4 regions of the Paenibacillus sp. FSL P4-0176 genome follow, and region 2 is predicted to be linked to each of the others. Evidence: predicted binding sites of a transcription regulator. Region 2 holds the regulator's gene; each other region holds the start of a gene.

Region 1 (3,183 bases), 290 kb from region 2:
GGAGCAAATGGTTCACCTGCTTTACGACCATCCGGTGTAGTCCCTGTTTTCTTACCATATACCACGTTGGAAGTGATCGTCAGAACGGATTGTGTTGGAACTGCGTTACGGTAAGCTTTGTGCTTGCGAATCATGCCCATGAAGTTCTCGACCAGTTCAACAGCAATGCTGTCTACGCTGTCTTCATTGTTACCGTAACAAGGGAAGTCTCCTTCGATTTCGAAATCAACAGCGATGCCTTGTTCGTTCCGAATTGGTTTTACTTTGGCATATTTGATCGCACTCAGTGAATCTGCTGTAACCGACAGACCAGCGATACCGCAAGCCATCGTACGTACAATGTCACGGTCATGTAATGCCATTTCGATACGCTCATAGCTGTATTTATCGTGCATGTAGTGAATGACGTTGAGGGTGTTCATATACAGCTTAGCCAGCCACTCCATCATTGGTTTGAAGCGTTTCATAACCTCATTGTAATCCAGCACTTCGCTAGTAATGGCAGGATACTCAGGTCCAACTTGTGCTCCGGATTTCTCGTCACGACCACCGTTGATCGCATACAGGAGAGCTTTTGCCAGATTGGCACGAGCGCCGAAGAATTGCATTTGTTTCCCGATCTTCATCGCCGACACACAGCAAGCAATACCGTAATCGTCACCGTAGATCGGACGCATCAGATCATCATTTTCATACTGGATTGAGCTGGTTTCGATGGATACTTTACTGCAATAATCTTTGAAAGCTTCTGGAAGTTTCGTTGACCAGAGAACAGTCAAGTTTGGTTCTGGTGCAGGACCCAGGTTGTGCAGTGTATGCAGGAAACGGAAGCTGTTTTTGGTTACACGTGTTTCACCATTCACGGACATACCACCGATGGACTCAGTCACCCATGTTGGATCTCCACTGAACAGTTCGTTGTAATCCGGTGTACGCAGGAATTTGACGATCCGCAGTTTCATTACGAAATGGTCAACCAATTCCTGAGCCTGTTCTTCGGACAAAATCCCTTCTTGCAGGTCACGTTCAATGTAGATATCCAGGAAAGAAGATACACGTCCGAGTGACATCGCAGCACCGTTCTGTTCTTTGATCGCAGCCAGATAACCGAAGTACAACCATTGGAATGCTTCTTTTGCTGTTGTCGCTGGCAAGGAAATATCGAACCCGTGCATATCGCCCAATTGTTTCAATTCTTGCAATGCACGAATCTGTTCAGACAATTCTTCCCGCAGACGAATGACATCTTCATCAATAACATCAACTTCGAGTGCATTCAGTTCGCCTTTTTTGTTACGAATCAGGAAGTCTACCCCGTACAAAGCTACACGACGATAGTCACCGATGATCCGGCCACGGCCGTAAGCATCTGGCAGACCTGTAATAATTCCTGCTTTACGCGCTGCACGCATGTCGGAAGTATAAGCATCGAATACACCTTGGTTATGTGTTTTGCGAATGTTTGTAAATATATCAATGACGCCCTGTGGCATTTCAAAGCCATATGCCTCACATGCGTCAATCATCATGCGAATTCCGCCTGTTGGTTGAATGGAACGTTTGAACGGAGCATCGGTCTGAACGCCGACAATCTGCTCTTTGGATTGATCCAGATAACCGGGTTGGTGAGAAATAATAGTACCTGGTGTGTTCACGTCAACGTCAAGGACACCGCCGTTATCCCGTTCTTTTTTGGTCAGATCAGATACGATCTCCCACAATTCTTTGGTATTCTGGGTTGCACCTGCGAGAAATGCTTCGTCACCGTAATACGGAGACAAGTTGTGTGCCAGAAAATCATTCACATCTACGGATTTGGTCCATGTTCCTTTGGTAAAGTTTCTCCAGCCTGTTTGTTGTTTGACATCTTTTTCAATCACCGACATCGTAATCCCTCCACTAATTTGGATTTCTGGACACATAACATCTTGCTTCATTCGTAGCATTGTGTGCCCAGAGCCGCGATTAATGTGAATTGTTTCACATAAACCGGAACATGTTCTCTCTACTTGGGAACCGGAACCGCGGGATGAATGTTTTTCTTACATTTTCAGTATACGACTTGGGGCTTTCATCATCTGTGATTTTTGTCACAAAGCCAGTGAACTAACTCACTCCACCTGCGCTGTGTCCCATTGACCCCTGTAAATTCACACTTAGCCACTGCGCGGGCAGAACAACTTCCGATCGCTGTTATCCCCGGATTTTTTCAATTTTATATTTCAAAGGGGAAAATCCGGGGATAAAGGCGAACGCTCCGCTTCTTCAGTTTTTTCTGCCCACTCCGTTATTATGTTAAAGACGGCAATCGGGGCTCCCCTCTCGGGGAACCCTGATCTTCTTGCCGTAAAGCACGCTTTGTTCTAAATTTATTATTCAAACTTTCCGTAGAAAGCGTTGCGGTATACATCAGCCAGTTCAGTTACCAGTGGCAACTTCGGATTGGCGGTTGTACATTGGTCTTCGAAGGCACGGTCTGCCAGATAATCGACATGTGCTTCAAAGTCTTTGGCATCGAATCCGATCTCTTGGAACGATTCTTCAATACCCAATGTTTTGTTCAGTTTGCGAATCGCATTGATGAGACTGGTTACGCCTTCTTCTGTTGTACGAGCAGGCAATCCCAAGATGCGGGCAATTTCGGCATACCGCTCATCCGCTACAAAGTGCGAATATTTCGGGAACGATGCAAATTTGGTCGGTTTTTTCGCGTTGTAACGAATGACGTGTGGCATAAGAATCGCATTGGTGCGTCCGTGTGCGGTGTGATACTGACCGCCCCATTTGTGCGCCAAGCTGTGGTTAATGCCCAGGAATGCGTTGGCAAACGCCATACCTGCAATTGTGGAAGCATTATGCATTTTCTCACGTGCCAGTTTATCGCCTTGCAGCGCAGATTGCTCCAGGTATTGGAACACCAGTTGGATTGCTTTGATCGCAAGTCCATCCGTGTAATCATTTGCCATAACAGATACATAAGCTTCAATCGCATGCGTCAGTACGTCCATACCTGTATCGGCAACCGCTGTTCTAGGCAGGGAGTATACAAACTCCGGATCGACAATCGCTACGTCTGGAGTCAGCTCATAGTCGGCCAATGGATATTTGGTGTTACCTTGATTTTTATCTGTGATAACCGCGAACGATGTCACTTCAGAACCTGTACCGGATGTTGTTGGGATT
Region 2 (3,183 bases):
ATACAGCCACATCATGACGGGCCAGAATCTCAATCTCTTCGTCATTCAGATGCACCGCATGTGCAACCAGGGATGGACGAGAGAAAAAGCCCAGTTTCTCCAGATGTGCCACAGGACGCAGTCCATAATCAGCCACGTTCTGCTCGACTTCACGAAGCGTTTCCGACATATGTGTATGAAGGGGAAGGTTTAGGTCGTTCGCGACCTGCACAAGCTTCTCTATGTAGTCAGGAGGGCATGTATATGGTGCATGTGGCGAGATTACGGTTGTAATGCGACCATCTGCCTGTCCATTCCACTCACGCGCAAACGCAGCCGACTCCTCCAGCTTCCGCAATTGTTCTTCCTCCGAGCACAACCCGATTACACCACGTGCCAGTGCTGCTCTAACGCCGGATTGCTCCACAACTTTGGCAACTTGATCCATGTGATCGTACATGTCCAGGAAAGCTGTAGTTCCGCCTTTCAACATTTCAAGCACCGATAGCGAAGTTCCCCAATATACGTCTTCTGAAGTCATTTTCGCTTCCATCGGCCACATTTTTTCCTGCAACCATACTTGCAATGCAAGATCGTCTCCGTGCCCTCTGAGCAACGACATCGCTGCATGACCATGCGTATTGATCAGACCCGGCAGGAAGAACAGTCCTTTTCCATCCACTTTGGTACAATTTTTGTCTTCATCCGGCAATGTCTCACCAATATGCACAATCTTTTCATTCTCAACAACCATGTATCCGTGGACCACGTTCCATGTTGTGCCGCCTTCATTAACGGCAAATTTGCCGTTGTGAATTACCCATCTATTTGTTGTCATCTTCCTCGTCGTCCTTTCCAGTCTCCAAGTAATAGGCCAAACTAAGCAGATCCGTTGTAAAGTCAGCATGGTGAATGCGGATATGCGGCGGTGTTTTTAGAATGGTTGGTGCAAAATTAAGGATCGCTTCAATTCCTGATTCAATAAGCTGATCGGCTACATTTTGGGCTTCCGTATCCGGAACCGTGATAATTCCGATGCGAATGTTTTCCATTTTAACCGCTTCCGTCAATTCATCCATTGGTTTTACCGTCAAACTGTTGATTTGACTACCAATCTTCGGTCCGTATGCATCAAATACAGCAACAATTTTCATGTTGTCTTTCAGATACGCGTTATAGTTGGACAAGGCCTGTCCGAGATTACCCGCTCCTACCAGAGCTACATTAATTTGCTGATCGATTTTGAGAATGTGACGAATTTTCTCGATCAAATAGGATACATCATACCCGATCCCTTTACGACCAAAATCACCGAAGTAAGCCAGGTCTTTACGAATTTGGGCCGGATTCAGATCCAGCCTCTGTCCAAGCTCTTGAGAAGAAACAGTAGCCACCTCACGCTGATGCAACTCGTTCAAATAACGCAAGTAAACAGGCAGACGTCGTACCACCGCTTCCGAAATTTTATCCGATTTCATTCTTGCTCCCCCTTACCAAGGCCACGATAAAATAATAGATGAAAAGATGAGCATTCTGTATAAAACTCAAAGATAAACGTGACATTTTATACAGAATGCTCCTTGTAATTTAGGTTATAAGTTCTTACGTGCAACTGCTTTAATCGGATACGGAAATATCTAATAAAGTTTAACGCCAAACGATAGTGTCATGCAATGATATAACGAACAAAACAACCATTATTTTTGTTCATTAGCAGGTTTTTCCAACCACTCGGTAATTCGTGGAACCATCTGCTCCGTGAGCATATGCTCCATTTTGGGTCCAGGTAATGAATATAAAAAGAATTTACCATAATACGCTTCAATCACCCGTGTATCATAAACAATGACAATTCCTCTGTCCTTTGCTGTACGTACCAATCGGCCAAATCCCTGTTTGAAACGAATGACCGCTTGTGGCACGGACAGTTTCATGAACGGATTTTTCTTCTGCTCCTGAAGCAACTCACTCTTGGCTTCCACCAACGGATGATTCGGTGGCTGGAACGGCAGTCGCACAATAGCGAGACAAGTTAACGCCTCTCCCGGGATATCTACACCCTCCCAGAAGCTGCTTGTGCCCAGAAGTACCGTTGCTTTGGCATCTTGGAACCTGCGAGTCAATTTGGAACGACTTCCACTGTCAACGCCTTGCCCAAGCAACGAGATGTCGTTGCCAGACAGTGCCTCCTTCAGCGGATCATAGACCTGTCGCAACATCTTGTATGAAGTAAACAGAACCATCATGCGTCCACGCGTAGCAATTGCCGTCTCTGCAAGTGATTGCACCAGCATATTAACAAAGTGCGCATCACCCACACTTCCCTTCACACTCGGGAAATCACGCGGAATCACCAGAAGTGCCTGATCGCGATAGTTGAAAGGTGATGGCAGCATCGACGTTAACAGCCGATTATTCTCAGAGGCTTCCTGTAAGCCAAGCTGCTCAATCATGAACTGGAATGACTTATCTACCGAGAGCGTAGCCGATGTAAGCACAACACTTTTCTTTTTGTCAAAAAATAAATCCTTAAGTTGGGCACTGACATCTACAGGTACGGCATACAGCTGAAGAGATTTACTGCGGAACTGACCGCTGGCTTCCATCCAGTACACCGTTTTGGCGTCATCCATACGCATGAAGAAACGTAGATTCTCCTTCAATGTGGTCAGATCTTTCAGCAATCCTGTAATGTCCGTGATCAGACTATCCGATTGATAATCATCCTGATCCTCTTTCACTTCAAGCAGCAATTTGTCCCCTTTGCGAACCAAATCGCCCAGAGTCACATAGATCTGGTTCTCCAGATCCTGCAACTCCTGCCATTTTGCAGGTTTCTGAGATGCTTTCAGACGCAGTGAAAATTGCCCCGTCTCTCCCGGTGAAGCATCACTTCGTTCAGGCAAGAGACCAAACAAGGCATCGCTCATACGATCCCACAGCTCCTTAACTTCAAGAGCGAGCGGGAACATCTGATCCACCATGGAGCCCCATTGCACCGAATTTTCATGCCCGGAAAACTGCGAACGAAGCATAGGTAGCTGACCATTACGACTGTCTTTAAATAGGCGGGTCAGTGTATGAACCAAGGTGAAATATTTCATATGCATTCCAAGATGTTTACCAGCGACATCCTCCAGATGATGTGCCTCATCGATCACAAGACTCTCATAGGCTGGCAGCAGCTGATGCGCGGCTTTCACA
Region 3 (3,183 bases), 1.0 Mb from region 2:
GCCTGATCCCCTTTCTTGGCTGATTGATCATGCTTCTCCTTCAACCATTTCTCCATCTCGAGTTCAGCAGGATTATTATTGAACAACCGTCTCAGTACGACGACACACATAACGCCTAGCAGGATGTAGAGAAGCAAGAAGACGAAAAATAAAATTCTCACACTCGGAGAAGAAGTAGCGGCCTCTTCTACTCGCATATAACCTCGGATGATCCATGGCTGCCGCCCGATCTCTGCATAGAACCAACCCATCTCAACGGCCAGAAAAGCAAGCGGTGCACTGAGTGCAACCATACGAAGCATCCACTTGTTAAACTGATTACGTTTCTTCCAGAATACAAACAGGAAGTACAGACTTGATATAGCAAGCAGAGCGAAACCAATTCCAGCCATTAGATCAAACAAGTAATGCACAAGCAGTGGTGGCTGCTCATCTGGTGGAAATTCGTTTAGCCCGGTAACCTCAGCGTTAAAGTCTCCAAAGGCAAGGAAACTGAGCAGTTTCGGCAAATGAAGAGCACCTATTATTTCATGTTCTGCATTCAGCCATCCCAAAAAAATCAAATCCGCGCCGCTTTCCGTCTCGAAATGCCACTCGGCAGCTGCGAGCTTCTCCGGTTGATGCTCAGCCAAAAACTTGGCAGATACATCTCCAGCTAAAGAATTTAATAAACTGAATACCAGCACAACGGCCATCATGAGATTCAAGCCTTTTTTGTGGTAGGCTGACACTCCTTTTCTCAGCATCGCAAAGGCTGCTATTCCTGCTAACAGAGCAGCTCCTGTCAGATAGGCCGAGCTTAATACATGGAACACTTTGGAGAACGTCGCCGTATTCAGCATCGCTTGCACGGGGTTCACTGCCATGAATTGACCTGCTTCCATGACAAAACCTTCAGGCTGGTTCATGAATCCGTTCACTGTTGTAATAAAAACAGCAGACATGCCTGCCCCGGCGACAATCGGAATAGTCAGCAACCAGTGGATATACGGATTTTTGAACCGATCCCACGTATACAGGTAAATGCCCAGGAATATCGCTTCAAAAAAGAACGCGAATACTTCCATAAATAGTGGCAGTGCAATGACATTCCCGGCCAACTTCATAAAATTCGGCCATACCAGGGCCAACTGTAGTGAGATTGCTGTGCCTGTCACGACACCAACCGCGACAGAAATGACAAACCCTCTGGACCACCTCTTTGCCATAAGTATGTAATGGTGATCCTTCTTCCGAATGCCGATGAACTCTGCAATAGCAATCATCAAAGGTACGCCGACACCAAGCGTTGCAAAAATCACGTGGAACCCGAGCGTCAAACCAGTCACTAGCCTGCTCCATAAAACCGTATCAATAGCCATTCTTTGTGTTGCCTCCTTTCAAACTCTGTTCAATTTAGAAACATTCAATATCAGCTTTGGCCAAGCTCAATGCAGAGTTGCGAAAAATTTCACAAAGTTAGGTATGACGATATCTTGCCACACCTTGATGCACTTAAAGTACTAACCAAGCCTATTAATCAAAATTATTATATCTTTATTTTTACCTAATTCAATCAAAGTCACGTCTTCTACCCTAAACGTTCAAGAAAGGATCAACTCTTTCTGACAACTTGGTGAAAAACAAAAAATACACCCAATGGAGCTATTGATTCATTGGGTGTAAACGTGCTATTGCACGGCAGATTCGCTATTTTACTTGCTTACTTGCTCCGGACTCACCGTACCTGCCTCACGACGTACGCTCATGATGATCAGTGATGCAGCTAATACCGTAAGGATGATTCCAAGCATCTGAAATCCTGTCACATTAAATGTATCTCCCATGACAATCCCAATTAATAACGACGATAAGATGGTCCCCAGATAGCGTGATGTATTAAAAATACCCGATGCGACTCCAATCATTTCTTTGGGTGTGCTTTTAAACAGGGCAGCTTGCATGCCAACTGCGTTTAAGCCGTTGCTTATCCCAAATAAAGCTAAGGCAACAATGACAATGACAATTGGGGAAGCTTCATTCATGACTGCGATTAATAGAGAGCCGAATGTCATTAAGCCAGCCGAAACGATCAAAGCTGGTCGTGATCCCGATCTGTCAATCCAGCGCCCTGCAATCGGAGAAATAATAAGTGAACACAATCCCAAGGCTAGCATGCTCATTCCTGTATAGACTTCGTTGAGATGACGTACCTGCTTCAAGTACGTAGGAACTCCAAAAAAAAGAGCGTAAAACAGGATGTTCACCAGCATGTATTGCACATTGACCCACGTCATTTCGGGATATCTGGCAAACGTTCGCAGAGGGATAAACGGTGTGGCTGCTTTTAATTCATGTCGGATGAATATAACTAGTGCAATTATCCCGATCCCTCCTGTCAGCAGATGCCATGTTGAAACATCTCCTGCGGAATTTACTGAAAGTAAACCGATGAGCAGAGTCACCAAAGCTAAAGTAAACAACAGGATGCCTGATGCATCAATCAACGCAAGCCATTGCCGAATGGACATGTGACCAGAGGTTGACGGAGATGGCTCGTCCTTCGGGATTTTTTTCCAGGCGAACCAAAAGCTTGCCATGACAAACGGAATATTAACGATGAATATGCTGTGCCAGTCCCACCAATGAATTAATACTCCACCAATAAAAGGTCCAATTGCAGCTGCTCCAGAAAGGAATATTGCCAAGGTGGACAAGGCGGATGCTTGCTTGTCAGTTACGTTCATTCTGACAATCGCCATTCCGACGGCCACCATCATGCTAGTACCAATGGATTGAATGATCCGATATACGATGAGCCACGAAAAGCTGGAAGACCATGGAGCTAGCATGGACGATACAAAAACAATAACAAGACCCATGAGGAAGATCTTCCTGCGGCCAAACAAATCACTACACTTGCCCATGACGGGTTGAGCGACAGCACTGGCAATGTAAAATGATAAAATAATCCACGAAACGGCTGTAAAATTAAGTTGATACACTTGTTGTAGCCTGGAGATTGCCACCGAAATCATGGAGGAATTCAACGGATTCAACATAATTCCGAGTCCAACAGCTAACATCAATCCTTTATTTCGAACGTTCATTGGTGCACCTCTCTCTCTTCTGCTGTTATCTTACTTGAACGAATTCATTTATTCCAACGCATTATATGTTATGATTTGATGAACTAGAAGGAAT
Region 4 (3,183 bases), 720 kb from region 2:
ATCGCTACAAAATATTACACCATCGAATCAAGACAAACTGGTGCAATTCCTCGATGAGATCGGTGGCGATATGACGTTGAATGACGTTATACGGGCTTTCCAACAGAGAATCAATTCCTAAACGCCAAGAAATGAGGTTGAAGTGATGTCTGACTTTGACGGAAATGGGTTCGCTGAACTACTGATCATTGTCATTCTTGTTGTTTTATTTGTATTTGGTTCTTCCGATATTGACGACCTGACTGATTCTCCTTCTCAATCCTGAATTGGCTAAGTTATTACGATTTATTCATTATGAAATGCATACCTGTAAACGCCAGCCCACAATATGCGGGCTGGCGTTTTTGGATGGCTATAGAAATAGCGGTGAGAATGCAATCCAGGCCAGAATAAGAGTAAGCACAATGCAGACATTCTCTACAACGGCCCCACGCTTGGTCCCTGTACTCATCAGATTCACCCGTATGCGCCACTTGAGCGGTGGTAACGGACGAATACCCCGATTGGTTAGTGAATCGGCCAATAGATGCATCGCATATGCCGTGCCTCCCGCTACCCAGATCTCCGGTCCCTGCTGCTGGGTCGTGCTGTACAACAAGCCCGCCCATATTGCGGTTCCGTACAGGGTATGTGTCAGTCCCCTATGAGTCAGTGTGGTGCAGAGCATTAACAAACTGCCTGCAATCAAGTTCCACGGTGCGAACGCGTGACCATAGAAAACCAGCCCAAGTCCAATCGCAAACATCAACACTTTGCGAAGCGAACGCGAAGGCAGGAATGACACAAGCGCAATGAGGATCGCAAGCAACAGGTTCCATGGTTTGGCATGAACATAGAAGTACACAAATACAGCTGTGGGCAACAGAATCGTCTGTAACAACCTGATCAGACTGTTAGGCAAGGCTCTGGATACCAGCAGCGAATTAGGCTCATCAATGTCAGGCAATAAAGAACCAATCAGAGCAACCGTAACTGCTGGCGCGGTCACTGGCATACCGGCCAACTGCAGAACAGAAAGCGACACGCCTGTCCCGATAATAAGGTGGGATCTTCCCATCATGATGCAAAAACGTCCTTTCGAAGAAATCGGGAACAATACGGCCCAGTTCCGATTTTACAACGAAAACAAAATAAGAACAATAGTTCGCATTTCTTATTTGTATGAAAATAAATATAACTTTCTGTGATGGGGCTCACACTATTATATTTATGACTCTTCTATCTTTATTAGTGAATTAAATCACATAAACTATCGTCAACTACTTGTATAATTTCAAATATAAACCACTAAAATTGTTGGTAATGTACAGCGTCTATCCAAGGAGGCATACACACATGAACGAAAAAAAAGAGAAACTCGTTATCATAGGTAACGGAATGGCAGGAATTAGTACCGTTGAGCAAATTTTAAAATTAACTACGCGATTTGATATTACCGTTTTTGGCACAGAGCCCTATCCTAACTACAACCGCATTATGTTGTCTTATGTACTGGAAGGAAGCAAAACACTGGACGATATCGTGCTGAACGACCTTCACTGGTATGAAGATTACGGCATTACGCTGCACACAGGCACAACGGTTACACGAATCGATGCCGAGACACACGAAGTTGTGACTGAAGATGGAACTCGCGTTCCTTATGACAAAATCATCATTGCAACAGGCTCCAACTCCTTCATTCTCCCCGTACCGGGACATGACAAAGAGGGTGTTGTTGGTTTTCGCGATATCGCCGATTGCAATGTCATGCTGAAAGCTGCTAAGCAGTATAAAAGAGCGGCCGTTATCGGGGGCGGACTGCTAGGCCTTGAAGCTGCCAAAGGGTTGGTACAACTTGGCATGGAAGTTACCGTAGTGCATCTGATGGAAGATCTGATGGAGCGTCAGCTTGATCCGCAAGCTTCATCCATGTTGAAGGCAGAACTCGAACGTCAGGGTATCCGGTTCAAGATGGGTGCGCAGACTTCCGAACTGCTGGGCGGCGAACGCGTTGAAGGGATACGTTTTGCAGATGATACGGTTCTGAATGTTGATTTTGTGGTCATGGCTGTAGGCATCAAACCCAATACGGCTGTAGCCCGCGAAAGCGGTATGGAAGTGAACCGGGGTATTGTCGTGAATGACTATATGCAGACTTCACTTGAGAATGTGTATTCGGTCGGGGAATGTACAGAGCACCGCGGGGTATGTTACGGCCTCGTTGCCCCATTGTTTGAACAAGGTATGATTCTGGCGAAACATATCTGCGGTGTGGAGACCGCTCCTTATGAAGGTTCAGTTGTATCCACGAAATTGAAAATTTCGGGTGTGGACGTGTTTTCAACTGGTGAATTCATCGACAGCCCCGAGCACACCGTCATTTCGCACAAAGATGACTGGAAACGGACCTACAAAAAAATTCTGCTTCGTGATAATAAAATGGTCGGCGCTGTTCTCTTCGGTGACATTAAGGATTCTGCCGAATTGCAGAAACTGATTAAAAATCAAACCGAAATGACCGAAGAATTGTATGGTTCACTCATGGGTACAGGCTGCGGCGGTCATAAGAAAGCAACCTCTGTTGAAACGATGCCCGAGGACGAAATCGTCTGTGGATGTAACGGGGTAACCAAAGGAGCCATTGTTGATGTAATTACAAACCAGGGCCTTACCACTGTTGATGAAATCAAAGCCTGTACCGGTGCAACACGCTCTTGTGGTGGGTGTAAACCGGTTGTGGAACAGATTCTGCAATATGTACTTGGAGACAGTTTCAGTACTGGGGCTAAACAGGGCATCTGCGGATGTACTTCCATGGGACGGGATGAGATTGTAGCCGAGATTCGTGAAAAAGGATTACAAACGACCAAAGAGGTCATGAATGTACTGGGTTGGAGTCAGCCAGAAGGTTGTTCCAAATGTCGTCCGGCGATCAACTACTACCTTGGCATGATTGCACCAGACACACACGAAGATGAGAAAGAATCCCGTTTTGTTAACGAACGGATGAACGCGAATATTCAAAAAGATGGAACGTATACGGTTGTACCTCGGATGTACGGCGGGGTGACTACACCAGCGGACCTCAAACGCATCGCTGACGTTTCAGTCAAATATGATGTAAAAGCAGTCAAAGTGACTGGCGGTCAGCGTCTCGACTTGATTGGTGTCAAAAAAGAAGATCTGACCAAAGTCTGGGCT

What was found. Region 2 encodes Rex, which represses fermentation and respiration genes when NADH is low (regulators of the CRP and FNR family bind a similar motif). Its sites were predicted from a motif close to TTGTGAAATATTTCACAA; they were not measured.
Region 1: a site for Rex is predicted at 1,969-1,986, ahead of pflB (formate C-acetyltransferase). Genes of this name have one in related genera too.
Region 3: a site for Rex is predicted at 1,439-1,456, ahead of MKY95_RS15960 (cytochrome ubiquinol oxidase subunit I). Genes of this name have one in related genera too.
Region 4: a site for Rex is predicted at 1,229-1,246, ahead of nirB (nitrite reductase large subunit NirB). Genes of this name have one in related genera too.

Annotation. Positions count from the first base shown of each region.
Region 1 is NZ_CP150242.1:4,807,228-4,810,410, forward strand. Features, by position in the region: gene pflB (formate C-acetyltransferase) at 1-1,886, opposite strand, end outside; gene adhE (bifunctional acetaldehyde-CoA/alcohol dehydrogenase) at 2,373-3,183, opposite strand, start outside.
Region 2 is NZ_CP150242.1:4,520,540-4,523,722, forward strand. Features, by position in the region: gene MKY95_RS20710 (amidohydrolase) at 1-817, opposite strand, end outside; gene MKY95_RS20715 (redox-sensing transcriptional repressor Rex) at 804-1,457, opposite strand; gene dinG (ATP-dependent DNA helicase DinG) at 1,677-3,183, opposite strand, start outside.
Region 3 is NZ_CP150242.1:3,510,470-3,513,652, reverse strand. Features, by position in the region: gene MKY95_RS15960 (cytochrome ubiquinol oxidase subunit I) at 1-1,361, opposite strand, end outside; gene MKY95_RS15955 (MFS transporter) at 1,695-3,089, opposite strand.
Region 4 is NZ_CP150242.1:5,237,301-5,240,483, forward strand. Features, by position in the region: gene MKY95_RS24445 (hypothetical protein) at 1-121, shown strand, start outside; gene MKY95_RS24450 (metal-dependent hydrolase) at 353-1,060, opposite strand; gene nirB (nitrite reductase large subunit NirB) at 1,336-3,183, shown strand, end outside.